One region of the Rhizobium azibense genome, then DNA from elsewhere that is predicted to be linked to it. Evidence: predicted binding sites of a transcription regulator. Region 1 holds the regulator's gene; each other region holds the start of a gene.
The links. Region 1 encodes LexA, which represses DNA repair genes until DNA is damaged. Its sites were predicted from a motif close to TGTTCNNNNTGTGTTCNG; they were not measured.
Positions count from the first base shown of each region.

Region 2: a site for LexA is predicted at 2,250-2,267, ahead of dnaE (DNA polymerase III subunit alpha). Genes of this name have one in related genera too.
Region 3: a site for LexA is predicted at 2,543-2,560, ahead of EV130_RS33345 (ATP-dependent helicase). Genes of this name have one in related genera too.
Region 4: a site for LexA is predicted at 2,298-2,315, ahead of EV130_RS13940 (ribonuclease T2 family protein). Genes of this name have one in related genera too.

Region 1 covers NZ_SMBJ01000012.1:101,599-106,129, forward strand. The annotation lists gene kdsA (3-deoxy-8-phosphooctulonate synthase) at 1-406, opposite strand, end outside; gene EV130_RS26750 (VOC family protein) at 403-1,281, opposite strand; gene lexA (transcriptional repressor LexA) at 1,488-2,204, shown strand; gene gltA (citrate synthase) at 3,449-4,531, shown strand, end outside.
Region 2 covers NZ_SMBJ01000008.1:230,488-235,018, forward strand. The annotation lists gene EV130_RS21115 (lipoprotein-releasing ABC transporter permease subunit) at 1-825, shown strand, start outside; gene EV130_RS21120 (ABC transporter ATP-binding protein) at 841-1,524, shown strand; gene EV130_RS21125 (DUF5680 domain-containing protein) at 1,525-1,989, opposite strand; gene dnaE (DNA polymerase III subunit alpha) at 2,492-4,531, shown strand, end outside.
Region 3 covers NZ_SMBJ01000005.1:209,219-213,749, forward strand. The annotation lists gene EV130_RS33345 (ATP-dependent helicase) at 1-2,500, opposite strand, end outside; gene EV130_RS14225 (efflux RND transporter periplasmic adaptor subunit) at 2,851-4,029, shown strand; gene EV130_RS14230 (efflux RND transporter permease subunit) at 4,026-4,531, shown strand, end outside.
Region 4 covers NZ_SMBJ01000005.1:149,419-153,949, forward strand. The annotation lists gene caiB (succinate--glutarate CoA-transferase) at 1-268, opposite strand, end outside; gene EV130_RS13930 (DMT family transporter) at 288-1,238, opposite strand; gene EV130_RS13935 (alpha/beta hydrolase) at 1,213-2,181, opposite strand; gene EV130_RS13940 (ribonuclease T2 family protein) at 2,331-3,065, shown strand; gene ettA (energy-dependent translational throttle protein EttA) at 3,420-4,531, shown strand, end outside.

The DNA of each region.
Region 1 (4,531 bases):
TCGCAGCCGCCACAAGCAAGTCCGTCTGACGCGAGAGGAAGGCCGGGATCTGCAGAATGTCCACGACCTCGGCGACCAGCGCGCATTGCTCTTGCGAATGGATATCTGTCAGAACCGGAATGCCGAGTTCCTTCTTGAGGTCGGCGAAGACTTCCAAGCCCTTCTCCAGCCCGATGCCGCGTTTGCTCGACAGCGATGAGCGGTTCGCCTTGTCGAAGGAGGTCTTGTAGACGAGCCCGACGCCGAGCTTGCCGCAAAGCTCCTTGAGCGTGCCTGCGACCATGAAGGCATGGTCGCGGCTCTCCATTTCGCATGCCCCTGCGATCAGCGACAGCTTGCCACTGTTGGAAAATACCACGCGGCCGGCACCTTCGCCGACTGCGACTTCTGAATTCGTATTGCTCATCGGGTCTCCTCGAAGGCGAAGATCGCACCTTGGCCGGGCGCAGGCTTCACCAGAACTCTGTTGTTCTTGCGTGTATAGGGCATCCCGTTATCAGCCAAAAGCGCTTCTGTCACGGCAAGATCGGTGGTGCGGAAAACGATAGCGCTGCCTCTCAGCCCCTTATCCACGGTTAACGGCGCCGAATCGAAATAAGCCTCCATCCCTTCCGGCGACAGCACACTGATCCTGGCATTCGCTGCTGCGATCGCAACCCCGAACGGGGTCCGCCCGATTTCCGTCGTAGACAGGGCCAACTGAAGGAACGAGCCGTAGGCTTCAGGCTCGGGGGCGCTTAGCACGATCTCCGAGATGCCGGTTGCACCATTCGCATGCTTTTCCAGCGCACTGCGATCGGCCGGAAAGGCATTGATGCGCTGGCAGTCAAAGAGGAAGAAATCCGGCGCCCGAAGATCGGCGGCAAAGGCAAGCTTGAAAGTGCCTGTCGATTGCGAGCCGTCCGGCATCTTGATCTGGCGCGAAAACTCCAGCATCGCGCCGCCGCTCTTTCTCGCACGCACGAAATGGGCATGATCGGCGTCCGCGTCCTCGGTGCTGAATGCTGCCGCAGAGAAACCGTCATTGCCGCACCGGAAACGAAATGCCTGGTCGCGCGCCACAAAGACGTTTCCGTGCCGCACTGATTCTTCACATTCTTTCGCATTCGCGACGCCAAGAGGCTCGAGATAGGTCTTGTCGGCGAAGTAAACGCAAGCATTCACCGTGCCGAAAGGATGACGGCCCTCGGCGGCAACCGTGAACCCCAATCGTCCCAGCCGCTCGCGCGCGAGATCGATGTTGGTGACCGGTAGAACAACATGATCCAACGGATGCAGCATGGCATAAGGTCTCCGTTTCCCTGTGATGAAGATGTGTGCCGCTCTGTGGTCAATGCAAGCTGAAAGCGCTTGCCCGGCAAACAAAAGTTTCGGAAAAAGAACGCAGTTGAGACGAAGTTTTACGAAAATTTAGGCACTTGCGGAACACATATGGAACATATAGTGTCTGTTCTGGCTTTGTTTCACGAATCTGAGGTTAAACTTCGATGCTGACACGCAAACAACAGGAGCTTCTCCTCTTCATTCATGAGCGTATGAAGGAATCCGGCGTTCCGCCATCCTTCGACGAGATGAAGGATGCGCTGGATCTGGCGTCAAAGTCCGGCATCCACCGACTGATTACCGCTCTCGAAGAGCGCGGTTTCATTCGTCGCCTACCGAACCGCGCCCGCGCCCTGGAAGTGATCAAACTACCGGAAGCCTATAGTCCGAGCATCCAGCCCCGCCGCGGCTTTTCGCCGAGCGTCATCCAGGGCAGCCTCGGCAAGCCGCAACCTGCGGCCGTTGCGCCGAAACCGGCGAACGAAGACCATAACAGCTCCATTTCGGTTCCCGTCATGGGCCGCATTGCCGCAGGCGTGCCGATCTCGGCGATCCAGAACAACACCCACGACATCAACGTTCCGGCCGATATGCTCAGTACCGGCGAACACTACGCACTTGAGGTCAAGGGCGATTCGATGATCGATGCTGGTATCTTCGATGGCGACACGGTCATCATCCGCAATACCAGCACCGCCAGTCCCGGCGACATTGTCGTGGCACTTGTCGATGACGAGGAAGCGACGTTGAAGCGGTTCCGCCGCAAGGGTGCATCCATCGCGCTTGAGGCGGCGAATCCGGCCTACGAGACGCGCATCTTCGGACCCGATCGCGTCAAGGTTCAGGGTAAGCTCGTCGGCCTAATCCGCCGCTACCATTGACCGGCAGCGCGTAGTCGCGAAAGGCGTCGCCGCGTCTCGTGGTGGCGGGTCCAGGGCGATCGCGCTTCGCCAAGGCGTTGTCCAAAGGGCGGTTCGACGGCACGGGTTTTCCGTAAGGTTTTTCACCCGCAAGAAGGATTGCGCCGGATCAGCAGGCGCTGTTCCGCGCACGCGGGATCCATGCGCGGTTTTTCTGGCCTGGAAGCGGCGATCGGTTCGCGGCGGCTCGGAGGTTTCGCTGCATCTTCGGTCAGTGCCCATGGCCATGCTCAGTGTTTTGACCTGAGCGACCGCGGCCGTGAGCACTGCGTGCTGGCTGCAGGGATATGCAAGCCTTCGCTGCAGCGCTGGTGACCGGACCAGCGCCGGCGATCTTAAGAAGCGCTCCACCAACCTGGTCTTGCTCCATATGATCGCTATTTCCGAGCTCAACGTGGTTGTTTGTCGGATTGTGGCTCGGCCTCAGCCTTTTCCGCGCGTGCCCTGAGCTTATCCGACTAAAAAGACAGCGGCCGCAGGCGCGCTTACCGCCATTGTGACAATCTCCTTCATCATTATCATGCCTGCATGATCATACCTGCATGCGTGATTGCCAGCCTGCCCATGCCCTGCCTTGGGAGGGTTTCGCACCTGTGATCGCGATAGCAAGGACCGTATCTTATTGGAGCGACGATGCCGCAGCGGACAGGCTGCGTGGGTCACACCTGCCGGCTGCATGTATCGGCTACTTCTTGAAGCCGTAAGCGCCTCCTTGGTCGCCAATTACCGCCCCCCCGAGGGACCTCGCAATGCCGCCACAATGGCTGATCGGTGGCGCTATTGGCAGGCGAGAGCCCTGTGTTTGCCGAAGGCTTCTCCCGTATACCAAAAGCGCAAAGAGCAGGATGGCACTACATGCCGGCTATATTTTGCGAAAGCCGATTTTGCAGCTCGCTCGTTTTCAACTCAAGGCATGCACCAAGGGCTCGCCACCCTGGAATACAACCTAAATGCAGCCCTGCGGGCGTCTCAACAGCAATAATCGATTGAAAAAAGACCGAAAAATCGGATTACAAAAAGCCGAATTAAATCATTGGCTTCCGCTATGCGCCTCCGACATCGCAGGAGTGTCTAAAAGTTGATACTGCAATGCACAAAATGGCGCCACGGTAACTTGGCATTGGCGCCGTGATCATATAGCTATCGGAGAGGACGCTTAACCCTATGGCGCTTTTATGGCGCCGCCGCCAGTTTGGAGGATCAGCATGACGGATCAAAGCGCAACAATCAAAATCGGCGACAGAACCGCCAATCTTTCCGTGAAAAGCGGAACGATCGGTCCTGATGTCATCGATATTGGTGCACTCTATAAAAACACCGGTTCCTTCACGTACGATCCTGGTTTCACCTCGACCGCTTCCTGTGAATCGAAGATCACCTATATCGACGGCGATGAAGGCATCCTGCTGCATCGCGGCTACCCGATCGAGCAGCTTGCCGAACATGGCGACTTCCTGGAAGTCTGCTATCTGTTGCTTTACGGCGAATTGCCGACGGCTGCTCAGAAGAAGGATTTCGACTACCGCGTCACGCATCACACCATGGTGCACGAGCAGATGTCTCGCTTCTTCACCGGCTTCCGTCGCGACGCCCATCCGATGGCCGTCATGTGCGGCTGTGTCGGCGCTCTGTCTGCATTCTACCACGACTCGACAGACATCACCGATCCGCACCAGCGCATGGTTGCAAGCTTGCGCATGATCGCCAAGATGCCGACTATCGCGGCCATGGCCTACAAATACTATATCGGCCAGCCTTTCGTTTATCCGAAGAACGATCTCGACTACGCCTCGAACTTCCTGCGGATGTGCTTCGCCGTTCCGTGCGAGGAATATGTCGTGAACCCGGTCCTCTCGCGGGCCATGGACCGTATCTTCATCCTGCACGCCGATCACGAGCAGAACGCCTCGACCTCCACAGTTCGTCTCGCCGGCTCTTCGGGCGCTAACCCGTTCGCCTGCATCGCGGCCGGCATTGCCTGCCTCTGGGGCCCGGCTCATGGCGGTGCCAACGAGGCGGCGCTCAACATGCTTTCGGAAATCGGCTCGGTCGAGCGCATTCCGGAATATATTGCCCGCGCCAAGGACAAGAATGACCCGTTCCGCCTGATGGGCTTCGGTCACCGCGTATACAAGAACTACGATCCGCGCGCCAAGATCATGCAGAAGACGACGCATGAGGTTCTCGCCGAACTCGGCCACAAGGACGATCCGCTTCTCGAAGTTGCGATGGAGCTGGAACGCATTGCTCTGACCGACGAATACTTCATCGAAAAGAAGCTCTACCCC
Region 2 (4,531 bases), on a different contig from region 1:
TTCGCTTCGGGGCAGGGCGTTCTTGTCGGTTCGCGCATGGCGGAGCAGCTCGGTCTGCAGGCCGGCGATACCATCACGCTCATTTCACCGGAAGGCGATGTGACGCCGATGGGCATCAATCCGCGCGTCAAATCCTACACGGTCTCCGGCATCTTCGAGATCGGGATGTCGGAATATGACGCGGCGATCATCTATATGCCGCTTGAAGAGGCGCAGCTCTATTTCAATGCCGAGGGCCTCGTTCAGTCGATCGAGCTCTTCGCCAACAACCCCGACGATATCGACAATCTCCGTCCAAAGGTGGAGGAAGCGGCAGGCCGTCAGATCGCCATCACTGATTGGCGACAGCGCAACCAGACCTTCTTCTCCGCCCTGCAGGTGGAGCGCAATGTGATGTTCATGATCTTGACGCTGATCGTTCTGGTCGCGGCGCTGAACATCATTTCCGGCCTGATCATGCTGGTGAAGGACAAGGGCAGCGATATCGCCATCTTGCGCACCATGGGAGCGACCTCCGGCGCCATCATGCGCATCTTCTTCATGACCGGTGCTGCGATCGGCATCGTCGGCACTATTGCCGGCGTGCTGCTCGGCGTCGTCGTCTGCATCAACATCGAATCGATCCGGCAGTTCTTCTCCTGGGTCACGGGCACCGTGCTCTTCAATCCGCAACTCTATTTCCTCAGTCAGCTGCCGGCCGAGATGAGTCTCGGTGAGACGGTCTCTGTCGTCGTCATGGCGCTGGCGCTGTCTTTTCTCGCGACCATTTTCCCCGCCTGGCGGGCCTCGCGGCTCGATCCGGTGCAGGCGCTCCGCTACGAATAAGGAATGCTGATTTCAATGAAACGGAACGTCGTTCTCAAGCTTTCGGGGGTCGAGCGTCACTATGGCCAGGGCGATACCGTGCTCACCATTCTGAAGGGGGCAGATTTTACCCTTCACAGCGGCGAGATCGTCGCGTTGGTCGCTCCTTCGGGCACCGGCAAGTCGACACTGCTGCATGTCGCGGGCCTCCTTGAGCACCCAGACGGCGGCGAAGTCATTGTCAATGGTCAAGTCTGCGAAGGGCTGAGCGACGACAAGCGCACCGCAATCCGCCGCAGCGAGATTGGCTTCGTCTACCAGTTCCACCATCTGCTCCCGGAGTTTACGGCCCTCGAGAACATCATGATGCCGCAGATGATCGCCGGACTGCCGCGAAAGGAGGCCGGCGAACGTGCAAAGCAGCTGCTCGACTACATGCGTATTGGCCATCGCGCCAGCCATCGTCCCGGCGAGCTTTCGGGCGGCGAGCAGCAGCGGGTCGCGATTGCGCGCGCAGTTGCCAATGCGCCGACCGTGCTTCTGGCCGACGAGCCGACCGGGAACCTCGATCCCGAGACCGCAAGCTACGTGTTCGATGCGCTGGAGGCGCTCGTCCGCCAGTCAGGACTTGCAGCGCTGATCGCCACTCATAACCACGAGCTCGCCGGCCGCATGGACCGTCGCGTGACGATCAGCGACGGTAGGGTTGTCGAGTTCTGATCAGCAGCGGACGAGGCCGCCTCGGTAGTCCAGCTCGTAAGCTCTCCGCTCTTCAACGATGATGATTTCCCGTCCGCTGAAGTGATCGCAATCGCCAATGCTGTGGTCGGCATAAAAGCCGAAGGGATGCTCGAATTCCATGCCGCCCAGGAAGCGCCCGTATTCGGCATACATAGTCGAAAGCGCCGCTTTGATGACGGCGCCTGCCTTGTCCCCATCGATCAGGGCCGGCTCGACGATGCGGCCGAAATAGTTCATTACCCAGACCGGCTCGCCGCCCAGCCAAACGACTTCTTGACCGGCAAAATCCGTTCCGCCGAAATAGCTGTCGAGATAGCGCCAGTCTTCGCGCTCGTAGCCGATGTCGTGCGATCCGCTGCGGCAGCCGCCCAATTTTTTCCCGCCGCCGACATAGGTATTGGCCTTCGCTTCGACGATGAAGTCGTTCAATGCAGCAAGATTCATGGCTTTCGGCCTCCCGCGCTGAAGCTCTCTGAAAAACGTATGGCTGTAAAGAACAAAATGAGAACTTGCGACGAATGACCGCAATTCGACCGACCGCTTCACCGATCGCGTGGTGCTCGTTCGACTGGAACTTGCCGGCAGGAGAACCGTCGGCATTGTCGGCAGCCGATGCCGCTTAGAAACGAGGCGATGACGTTAATTCTCGTCCCGTCCCGCCGTTAACCATGCGGAAACGATTCCTGTTGACAACGGAACAATAGCGGAACAAATTGGAAACATAACGAGTAAGGAGAGCCAGATGACTGACATGATCCGTGATATCGCAGCATTCACCTCCATTGCGATGTTCGTTGCCAGCTTTTCATTGATCCTCATGGCAATGTAATTTTTCAGGGGACCGCATCGCATTCTTGCGGTCCCCACAAGGGGCTGCTTCTGGACATCGCTTTCATCAACACCGACAATGCAAACCGATTCATTCGGGCGATTGGAAGGGTATGAGATGGCGGATGCGGAGAGCGGCTTCGTCGGTGGTACGCCGGGTTTCGTGCATCTGCGTGTCCACTCGGCCTATTCGCTCCTTGAAGGGGCGCTGCCGCTGAAGAAGATCCTTTACAAGGCAACCGGCGATAGCCAGCCGGCGATCGCCATCACAGACACCAACAACCTGTTCGTCGCCCTCGAATTCTCGCAAAAGGCGATGGAGGAGGGGTTGCAGCCGATCATCGGCTGCCAGCTGTCGATCGATTTGGACGACCTGGAGACAGAAAGGCGCGGCGGCCAGCAGGGTCTGCCCAAGCTGCCTTCGATCGTCGTGCTCGCCGCGACCGCGGCTGGCTACGAGCGGCTCGTCGATCTCGTCAGCCGCGCTTATCTCGGCGGCGACGACAACCAGGCTGTCCATATCAGGGCCAACTGGCTGGAAGAGGCGGGAACCGAAGGGTTGATCGCGCTGACGGGTGCGCTTGGCGGTCCCGTCGATATGGCACTGAAGCAGGGGCATTCCGCACAGGCGCAAACCCGGTTGCTTGCCCTGAAGCACCTCTTTCCAGACCGGCTATATGTCGAATTGCAGCGCCACGGAACCTATGACAAGCGCCATGAACAGAGGGTCGTGGGGCTTGCATATGAGCACGATCTTCCGCTGGTGGCGACGAACGAGGCGTTTTTCCCGACGCGTGACGACTATGATGCCCACGATGCCCTGATGGCCGTTGCCCATAACGCCATCGTCTCGGACGACAGCCGCTTCCGCCTGACGCCGGACCACTATTTGAAGAGCCGCGCCGAGATGGCGAAGCTCTTTGTCGATCTGCCCGAAGCGCTGCAAAACACGGTGGAGATCGCCCGGCGCTGCTCCTTCGTACTGAAGACCCGCAAACCCATCCTGCCGCGCTTTACCGGTGCCACCGACGATCCCGAGGAGGCGGAACGCGCCGAAGCGCTGGAGCTCCGCCGGCAGGCGGAGGAGGGGCTCGACATGCGCCTTTCGACACTCGGCATGTCGCCCGGCTATGAGGAGAAGGATTACCGTGAACGGCTGGAATTCGAACTCAGCGTCATCGAGCGCATGCGGTTTCCGGGCTACTTCCTGATCGTTGCGGACTTCATCAAATGGGCAAAGCAGCATGATATCCCGGTTGGCCCCGGCCGCGGTTCCGGTGCAGGCTCGCTGGTTGCTTATGCGCTGACGATCACCGACGTCGACCCGCTGCGCTTTTCGCTGCTCTTCGAACGCTTCCTCAATCCCGAACGCGTCTCGATGCCCGACTTCGATATCGACTTCTGCCAGGATCGTCGCGAAGAGGTGATCCGCTACGTGCAGCAGAAGTACGGCCGCGCGCAGGTGGCGCAGATCATCACCTTCGGGTCGCTGCAGGCGCGCGCTGCCCTGCGCGACGTTGGCCGTGTGCTGGAAATGCCTTATGGCCAGGTCGACAAGATCTGTAAGCTGGTACCGAACAACCCGGCCAATCCGACGCCGCTCTCCAAGGCGATCGAGGAGGAGCCGAAGCTTCAGGAGGAGGCGGCGAAGGAGCCCGTGGTGGCGCGCCTGCTCGATATCGCCCAGAAGATCGAGGGCCTCTACCGCCACGCCTCGACGCACGCCGCCGGCATCGTCATCGGCGACCGCCCGCTTTCGAAGCTGGTTCCGATGTATCGCGATCCGCGCTCCGACATGCCGGTTACCCAGTTCAACATGAAGTGGGTCGAGCAGGCCGGCCTTGTTAAATTCGACTTCCTCGGCCTGAAAACGCTGACGGTACTGAAGGTCGCGGTCGATTTCGTCGCCAAGCGCGGTATCAAGGTGGACCTCGCCGCGATCCCGCTCGATGACAAGAAAACCTACGAGATGCTCTCGCGCGGCGAGACGGTCGGCGTGTTCCAGGTGGAAAGTGCCGGCATGCGCAAGGCGTTGATCGGCATGAAACCGGACTGCATCGAGGACATCATCGCCCTCGTCGCGCTTTATCGACCGGGCCCGATGGAAAACATCCCGACCTACAATGCCCGCAAGCATGGGGACGAAGAGATCGAGTCG
Region 3 (4,531 bases), on a different contig from region 1:
TCCCATTGCCGAATTTCAGGTGGAAGACGCGGTCGCCCATCTGGAAGCGGGATGGTTCGGTGGAGGTGGATTTGGCGACGAGTTCGCCGTCGATCATGCGACCCTTGGGGCCGCTTTCGCCGTAGCCGATACGTTCGACGGCGTGGCCCGAGCGCGTGCCCCAGTTGTCGCGGGTGGCATCGGTCCTGTTGGCTTGGGCGCGTTTCCACCCGGGGGTGGAATAGGAATTGGCGAAGGGGTCGGCCTTGTCGAAGCGCGATTGGCCGTAGCCGCCGCGGCCGTAACCGCCGTAGCTCTGCTCGACTTCGGCGACTTCCACATGGGTTTCCGGCAGTTCGTCGAGGAAGCGGGAGGGGATGGTCGATTGCCAGAGACCGTGGATGCGGCGGTTGGAGACGAACCAGATGTGGCAGCGGCGCTTGGCGCGGGTGATGCCGACATAGGCGAGGCGGCGCTCCTCCTCAAGGCCGGCGCGGCCGCTTTCGTCGAGCGAGCGCTGATGCGGGAAGAGGCCCTCTTCCCAGCCCGGCAAAAAGACGGTGTCGAACTCCAACCCCTTGGCCGAGTGCAGCGTCATGATCGAAACGGCGTCGAGGTTTTCGTTCTGCTCGGCATCCATGACCAGTGCGACGTGCTCCAGGAAGCCACGCAACGACTCGAAGCTTTCCATCGAGCGGATCAGTTCCTTGAGGTTTTCCAGCCGGCCGGGCGCCTCCGCCGTCTTGTCGGCCTTCCACATGTCGGTGTAGCCGGACTCTTCGATGATCTGCTCGGCAAGTTCGGTATGCGGAGTCGTTTCAAGCCTTTGCTGCCAATTCCTGAAGCTGTGCACCACGTCGAAAAGCGCTTTGCGCGCCTTCGGTTTCAGCTCGTCTGTTTCGATGATGTCGGCCGCTGCTGCGAGCATCGGGATATCACGGGCACGGGCATAGTCGTGCAGCGCGCGCACGGTCGTCTCACCGAGGCCACGCTTCGGGGTGTTGATGATGCGCTCGAAGGCGAGGTCGTCGGCGGGCTGCGCGACGAGGCGGAAATAAGCCATGGCATCGCGGATTTCGAGGCGCTCGTAAAAGCGCGGGCCGCCGATTACGCGGTAGTTGAGCCCGAGCGTCACGAAGCGGTCTTCGAATTCGCGCATCTGGAAGGAGGCCCGCACCAGGATCGCCATGTCGTTGAGGTCGTGCTGCTTGCGCTGCAGGGCCTCAATCTCCTCGCCGATGGCGCGGGCTTCCTCTTCGCTGTCCCAGGAAGCATGCACCTGCACCTTGACGTCTTCCGGGTCGACGCGGTCGGTAAACAGCGTCTTGCCCAGGCGGCCTTCGTTGTGCGCGATTAGATGCGCGGCGGCGCCGAGGATGTGTTCGGTCGAGCGGTAGTTGCGCTCCAGCTTGATGACCTTGGCGCCCGGGAAATCTTTCTCGAAGCGCAGGATATTGTCCACTTCGGCGCCGCGCCAGCCGTAGATCGACTGGTCGTCGTCGCCGACGCAGCAGATGTTGATGGTGGTTTCCGCGATCTCTTCCCTTTTCGAGGAGATGTCGGGGGAGGCGACAAAGGCGGATGTTCTCGAGCCGGTGTCCGACGCGATATCTCCCTCTGCCCTGCCGGGCATCCCCCCTACCAGGGGCGAGGTCGACTTGCGGCCCGGCCGCTGTGCCAACAGCCGCAGCCACATGTACTGCGCGGTGTTGGTATCCTGATATTCGTCGACGAGGATATAGCGGAAGCGCTGGTGGTATTCCTTGAGCAGGTCCGGGTTCTTGCGGAAAATGGCAATGGGATGCATGAGCAGGTCGCCGAAATCACAGGCGTTCAAGCTCATCAGTCGCGCCTGATAGGCGAAGTAGAGTTCGCGGCCCTTGCCGTTGGCAAAGGCGCGGGCGTCGCCTTCGGGGATGTCGGCGGGACCGAGCCCCTTGTTTTTCCACGTATCGATCATGCCGGCGAATTGCTTGGCCGGCCAGCGCTTGTCGTCGAGGCCCTCGGCCTGGATCAGTTGCTTGATGAGGCGCACGACGTCGTCGGTATCGAGGATGGTGAAATCGGACCGCAGGTTGACGAGCTCGGCGTGGCGGCGAAGGAGCTTGACACCGATCGAGTGGAAGGTGCCGAGCCAGGGCATGCCTTCGACGGCGCCGCCGACGAGCAGCGCGATGCGCTCCTTCATTTCGCGCGCCGCCTTGTTGGTGAAGGTGACGGCGAGGATCTGCGAGGGGAAGGCGCGGCCGGTGCTTAAGATGTGCGCGATGCGGGTCGTCAGCACGCGGGTCTTGCCGGTGCCGGCGCCCGCCAGCACGAGGACCGGACCTTCCAGCGTTTCGACGGCTTCCGTCTGTTCGGGGTTCAGGCCCGCGAGGTAATCCGGTCGCTTGGCGCCGTCGCGGGCAGCCATGGCACGGGCGGCGATCCCTCCGGCTGCAGGCGTAGGCGCCTGCGGCTTGCGCGGGGCCTCGCCCGGTTCTTCGTCGAAGAAGGGGATATCGTCGAAACTATTGCTCATGGCGCGTAATGTAGTGATTCGGGATGGAAAGGCCAGAAAAGATGTTCTTGGTTCATTCCAACCCCTCCAGGAGGAAGGCCGACCGCTGGCGCGCCGGCGCATTCAGGGCGGCGGCAGATGCTTGTCCAGTCCCTAAAGTAGCGATTGTCAGTCGCGAGCCGGAAATACGCTTCCGCTCAAGCAAAAGTGACCTGTTTTCGTGAGGATGGAGATTACAATTCTGTAATGACCGGCACGTGCGCTTGATGGCCGCTTGTAAAGGGGCGATATTGCCGCAGTCAGTGGGGAATATGTCTAAAGCGCTCTTGGGATCGTCCCGGGTCTGACCCTCGGCCCCTTCGGAGACGTGTATGGCCTTTTGGAAGCAGTTTGTTCTTTCTCTTATCGTTATTGCGGCCGGCTTTGCCGGATGGATTTTTCTTGTGCCGGGTGCCGCCGATGTATTGAGAAATGCCGGCGTCCCGCAAAACCTTGTCGCCAGGGTGGCTCCCCCCGTGAAGCCCGGGGGCGATGCGTCGGGTCAGGGCGAGGGCAGCCAGGGCGGACGCAACGGCGGCGGGCGCAACAGCGCCGTTCTGGTCGTGACGCAGGCCGTCGTGCAGGGCGTTGTCAACGACCGGCTGAACGCGATCGGCACAGGCGACGCGATCCGCTCCGTGGCGGTGACGCCGCAGGCAATGGGCACGATCCGTGAGATCCTCATCAAGTCCGGCGACAAGGTCAAGCAGGGTCAGGTGCTTGCCAAGCTCGACAGCGAGGAGCAGGTGATCGCCAAGGGGCAGGCCGAAGTGGCGCTGAAGAGCGCGATCGAGAAATCCAATCTCTATCACAACATCAAGTCCAGCGTTGCGCGCATGGACGTATTCGATGCCGAGATCGCCGAGCAGGGGGCGCGGCTGCAGCTGCAGGCCGCCGAGCTCAATCTCACCCGGCGCAATATCGTGGCGCCGATCGACGGCATCGTCGGCATCGTCCCGGTCAACATCGGCGACAACGTGACCACCAGCACGCCGATCGTGACGCTCGACGACCGCTCGGAAATCCTGGTCGACTACTGGGTGCCGGAGCGCTTTGCCAATACGGTTTCCGTCGGCCAGCCGGTTGAGGTAACCACCGTCGCGCGGCCGGGACAGGCGTTCACCGGAGAGGTCCAGGCAGTCGACAACCGCATCGATGCGGCGAGCCGGACACTGCGCATCCGCGCCAAGATCGACAACCGCGCCGACGTGCTTCGCGCCGGCATGTCCTTCAATGTCAGCATGAAATTCGCAGGCGACAAATATCCGGCCGTTGATCCGCTTTCCGTCCAGTGGGATTCGCAGGGCTCTTTCGTCTGGCGGGTGGTCGACGGCAAGTCGAACAAGGTGCGTGTCAGCATCGTGCAACGCAATCCGGATTTCGTGCTCGTGAAGGCCGGCATCAAGGATGGCGACGCCATCGTGACGCAGGGCCTGCAGCGCGTCCGCGAGGGTGGGCCGGTGCGCTTCGGCAATGAAATGGCCTCGAAAAACGGGGTCGCGACACAATGAACGTGACCGTCACCGATCTTCCCGAAAGAGCATCCGGCAAGCAAACCTTCACGGCACTCTTCGTGCGCCGCCCGATCCTGGCGCTGGTCTTCAATACGCTGATGGTGGTTGCGGGTCTTGCTGCCTATGCCGGGGTCGAAGTGCGCGAACTGCCCGATGTCGACCGGCCGGTCGTGACCGTGCGCACCATGTTCGACGGCGCTGCACCGCAGACGGTCGATCAAGAGCTGACCAAGGTCATCGAAGGCGCAGTGGCGCGCGTCAGCGGGCTGAAATCGATCTCCTCGCAATCGCAGTTCGGCCAAAGCCGAGTGACGCTGGAGTTCTCCGATGCCGTCGATCTCGCCGTTGCTGCAAACGACGTGCGTGATGCGATCGGGCGCATCATGGAGCAGCTTCCAGACGACGCCGACGCCCCGCAGATCGTCAAGGCGGATGCGGATTCACAGCCGATCATGCGTCTTGCGGTCACCTCGACCAAGCTCAACATGGATGACCTGAC
Region 4 (4,531 bases), on a different contig from region 1:
CTTCCTCGGTCTTCAAATCGGCCGTGACAGAGCGCTTGTTGCGATTGGCGCAGTGATAATAGGCGGCTGAAAGGTTTTCGCCGTCGCCGCCCTCGACGAAGGGCGGCCCCCATTGGCGCGTATCGTCGCCGCCTTCCGGATTTTCGACCTTGATGACGTCTGCGCCTAGATCGGCCAATATCTGCCCGGCCCAGGGGCCTGCCAGGACGCGGGCGAGCTCGATGACCCTGAAGCCGGCAAGCGGCGGTTTCTTGCTACTTTCCGTCATGTTCCTCCCCGGAAACGGATCATGGTGCCCGCGTTGCCTCAGATGTATCGGATACGGGTTTGGATGCAAAGCGGCGCTCGCGCCAGATGATGTAAAGTCCCGATGCAATGATGATGAGAATTCCCAGCCATTTGATGGCGTCGGGAAAATCGCCGAAAACCAGCCATGCGAAGATCGTGGCCGAGACGATCTCAAAATATTGCAGCGGCGCTAAAGTCGAGGCGGGTGCGGAGCGATAGGCATAGACGCCGAGAATGCTGGCAATCGCGGCCGTTACGCCGACGCCAAGGAGCCAGACGAGACCCATCGTGGTTGGCGCTACCGGTTCGAACACATCCGAGCCGCTTCCACGAGCCAAGAAAAGCAGGACAGCACAGATGAAAAGACCCCACAGGCCCATGTGAAACTGCATCACCCATGGGTCCTCGCGCTGCGCCAGGGCCCTGTTCATCATCGCGGAGATGGCGATGCAGACTGCGCTGACGACCGGCAACAACGCCACGTAGCCGACTTCCTGGAAGCTTGGCTGAATGACCAGGATCGCGCCGAAGAAGCCGATCCCGCAGGCCGTGTAGCGCCTCCAGCCGATTGTCTCGCCCAGAAAAAGGCTGCTCAGGACTGTGAGGATGATGGGTTCGACGAAGAAGATCGCGATCGCATCTGCAACTGCCATGTATTTGAGCGTGGTGACGAACGAGATCATCGATATCGTGATGATGGCGCCGCGAATTGCGTGGAAGAGGCTCTGCCTCAAAGACGAATCCGTCAGTTTTTTGCGCCAGATGACAATGGGAAGCATGCACAGAGCCTGTATGGCAAAGCGTGCTGCGGTGATCTCCGCAGACGGAACCGTCGTGATGGCAAGCTTGGAAAAAATATCGATCAGCGGCGATACGAGCACCGAAAAAAACATGAGCATGAGGCCCATGCTGACTTCGGAGGAGCTATTCTTTGTTATCGCACTGTTCATTTCCGGTCCGCTCGTCGGGGCTTGCGGTTGCGCAATCGCACCAATCGGCAAACGCCGAAATCGCCGCTTCGGCGCCGATCTCGTTCAGAGTCTCGTGCCGCTTGTCCTGATATATTTCGGTGGTGATACGGGAGAAACCATGCTGTTTCAAATGGTTTGACAGCCACATCACGGCTTTTCCGCCATCGGTCGCCGGATCCTTTCCGCCGCCGACGAGATGGATCGGCAGGTTCTTTCGCAGCCTCTCGAGGTGCCGCTTCTGCGGCGCGCGAAAGGTGAGTTGAATAATATCGAGCCAGAGAGAAACGGAAGCATCGAAGCCACAGAGCGGATCGGCGATATATTTGTCGACTTCGGCCGGATCGCGCGAGAGCCAGTCATATGCAGTCCTGTGGCCGGGAATGGATTTGCCCCAGACGTCGAAGGTGAGCTTCGGCATGAGGGCGCTCGGAACGTCGGAACCCTTAAGGGCTTTCTCGGCAAGCAGGATGGCTTGCGCGGCCCTGCCTGTCAGACCGACAGCGAAATTCGAATTCCACACGGCCACGGCATCAAACTTTTCCGGATAGGTCACCGCAACATTGAGGGCGATCAGCCCGCCCATGGAGTGGCCGAAGAGGATCACGGGAAGGTTCGGATGAAATCTTGCCGCATAGTCGCGCATGGCGACCATGTCGGCAAGGACCTGCTGCATACCGTTGCGCCGGGCGAATTGGCCGATCGGCGCGCCGTTGGCCACGGTTTCGCCGTGGCCGCGGTGGTCGTGGGCATAGACATGATAGCCGCGTGCGGCCATCGCCTTGGCGAAGCGTGCGTAGCGCCTGGAATGTTCAGCAAGTCCGTGGGAGATCAGCAGGATGCCCCGCGGACGGCCGCAGGCCGCCTCATGATGAAAGGCGAGCATCGCCTCAGGCGCCTTAAGCCATTGTGTTTTCGAAAACATTTCCATCCTCCCGCTGCAAAAGAGCAGATCGCGGGCCAAATGCAACATCCTGACGCATGTTTGCTGTGGAATTTCCTGCGAGTCCGGGTTGCACTACCTCGGGCTTCGGGTCTATTCGTTCGCGAATTGTTCTGTCTGCGGGAGTTGCGATGAGCAGGGTGTTTGTGCGTTTGGTGGCGTTTGTTCTGTCGACCGTCATGGCCGGCTTTGCGGTTGCTCAGGATGAGGGCACGCGCTTCATCCTTGCTGCAAGTTGGCAGCCGGCATTCTGCCAGGTAAACCAAAGGAAGCCGGAATGCAGGACCCAGACGAAGGACCGTTTCGACGCGACGAATTTTTCGCTCCACGGCCTTTGGCCGCTGCGGCAGAATTACTGCGGTGTACCGAAGGAGCTGCAGGCAGTCGATAAAGACGGGGATTGGAAAAGGCTGCCGGAAGTCAAGCTGACGATCGAGAATGCGTCAGCCCTTGCGAGGGCCATGCCCGGATCGCAATCGGGCCTTGAGCGGCATGAATGGACGAAGCACGGCACCTGCACGAAGATGAGCGCCGACGATTATTTCAACGTGGCGATCCGCCTGATCGATGACCTCAACGGCTCGGCCGTTCGCGATCTCTTTGCCGCAAATGTCGGCAAGAAGGTCAATGCCGATCAGATCAAGGCGGCTTTCGACAAGAGCTTCGGTGCAGGTGCAGGCGAGCGTGTGAAGATGAACTGCCGGCGCGCAGGCGACGTGCGTGTCATCGCCGAGCTGACGATCGGGCTGTCGGAGGACGCGGGCTCGGTTGTCGGCGCCGGCGCTGGCCTTGCGAAACTCATGCAAGACGCCGGCCGCACCTCCTTCGGCTGCGACGAAGGCGTTGTCGACGCTGCGGGGTTCTGAGAGTTCATCGCACGGATGGATCGAGCGCAGCTCGAACAAGAGCGGGAAAAGAAATGCGGCTTTATGACTTCGGAAGCGTCGGGGAGGCCTACCAGAGATACTCGGACGGATACGAGGCCGAATTCGTCACCAGCTGGTGTTCGAAGTCGTGGCCGGCCTCACGTTTGCCTAGGCTGTTTCATGCGACTGGGCGGAAAGCCTGACGGGAACCGAGGAAATCCCTGCGTTGTCTTGTTTTTCGAACGCAGCCAAATCGATTGCCGTTCACAAAGCCGGTTTCGGCGTTGCCCGAACGCCGGCTTTCGCCTACATAGCGGCCACGGTTTTCAAAGTTTCCGCCCGGAGCAGCGTATAATGGCACGTCAGTTCATCTATCATATGGCCGGCCTCAACAAGGCCTATGGCAACAAGAAGGTGCTGGAGAACATCCACCTTTCCTTCTACCCCGATGCCAAGATCGGTATCCTCGGCCCGAACGGCGCCGGTAAGTCCACCGTTCTGCGCATCATGGCCGGTCTCGACAAGGAATATACCGGGGAAGCCTGGCTCGCCGAAGGCGCAACGCTCGGCTACCTGGCGCAGGAGCCGCAGCTCGACGCGTCGAAGACGGTGCTCGAAAACGTCATGGAAGGTGTGGCTTCCAAAAAGGCGATCCTCGACCGCTACAACGAACTGATGATGAACTATTCCGACGAGACGGCGGAAGAGGGGGCGAAGCTCCAGGACATTATCGACAGCCAGAACCTCTGGGACCTGGAAAGCCAGGTCGAAATGGCGATGGACGCGCTGCGCTGCCCCCCGGGCGATGCTTCAGTCGACAATCTTTCGGGCGGCGAAAAGCGCCGCGTGGCGCTCTGCCGCCTGCTGCTTGCCCAGCCGGATCTGCTGCTTCTCGATGAACCGACGAACCATCTCGATGCCGAGACGATCGCCTGGCTCGAAAAGCACTTGCGCGAATATCCAGGTTCCGTGCTGATGATCACCCACGACCGCTACTTTCTGGACAATGTCACCGGCTGGATCCTCGAGCTCGACCGCGGCCGCGGCATTCCCTACGAGGGAAATTATTCGGCTTATCTGCAGGCGAAGGCCAAGCGCATGCAGCAGGAGGGCCGCGAAGAGGCCTCCCGCCAGAAGGCTCTGTCTCGTGAGCAGGAATGGATTGCGTCAAGTCCGAAAGCGCGTCAGGCAAAGTCGAAGGCGCGTATCCGCGCCTATGACGAACTGGTGGCGGCAGCCGCCGACCGTCGTCCGGGCGACTCCCAGATCGTCATCCCGGTCGGTGAACGTCTCGGTCAGGTCGTCATCGAGGCGGAGAATCTCACCAAGGGATACGGCGATACCGTCCTGATCGAGAACCTGAGCTTCAAGCTGCCCCCCGGCGGCATCGTCGGCGTCATCGGCCCTAACGGTGCCGGCAAGACGACGCTTTTCCGCATGATCACGGGCCAGGAAAAGCCGGACAG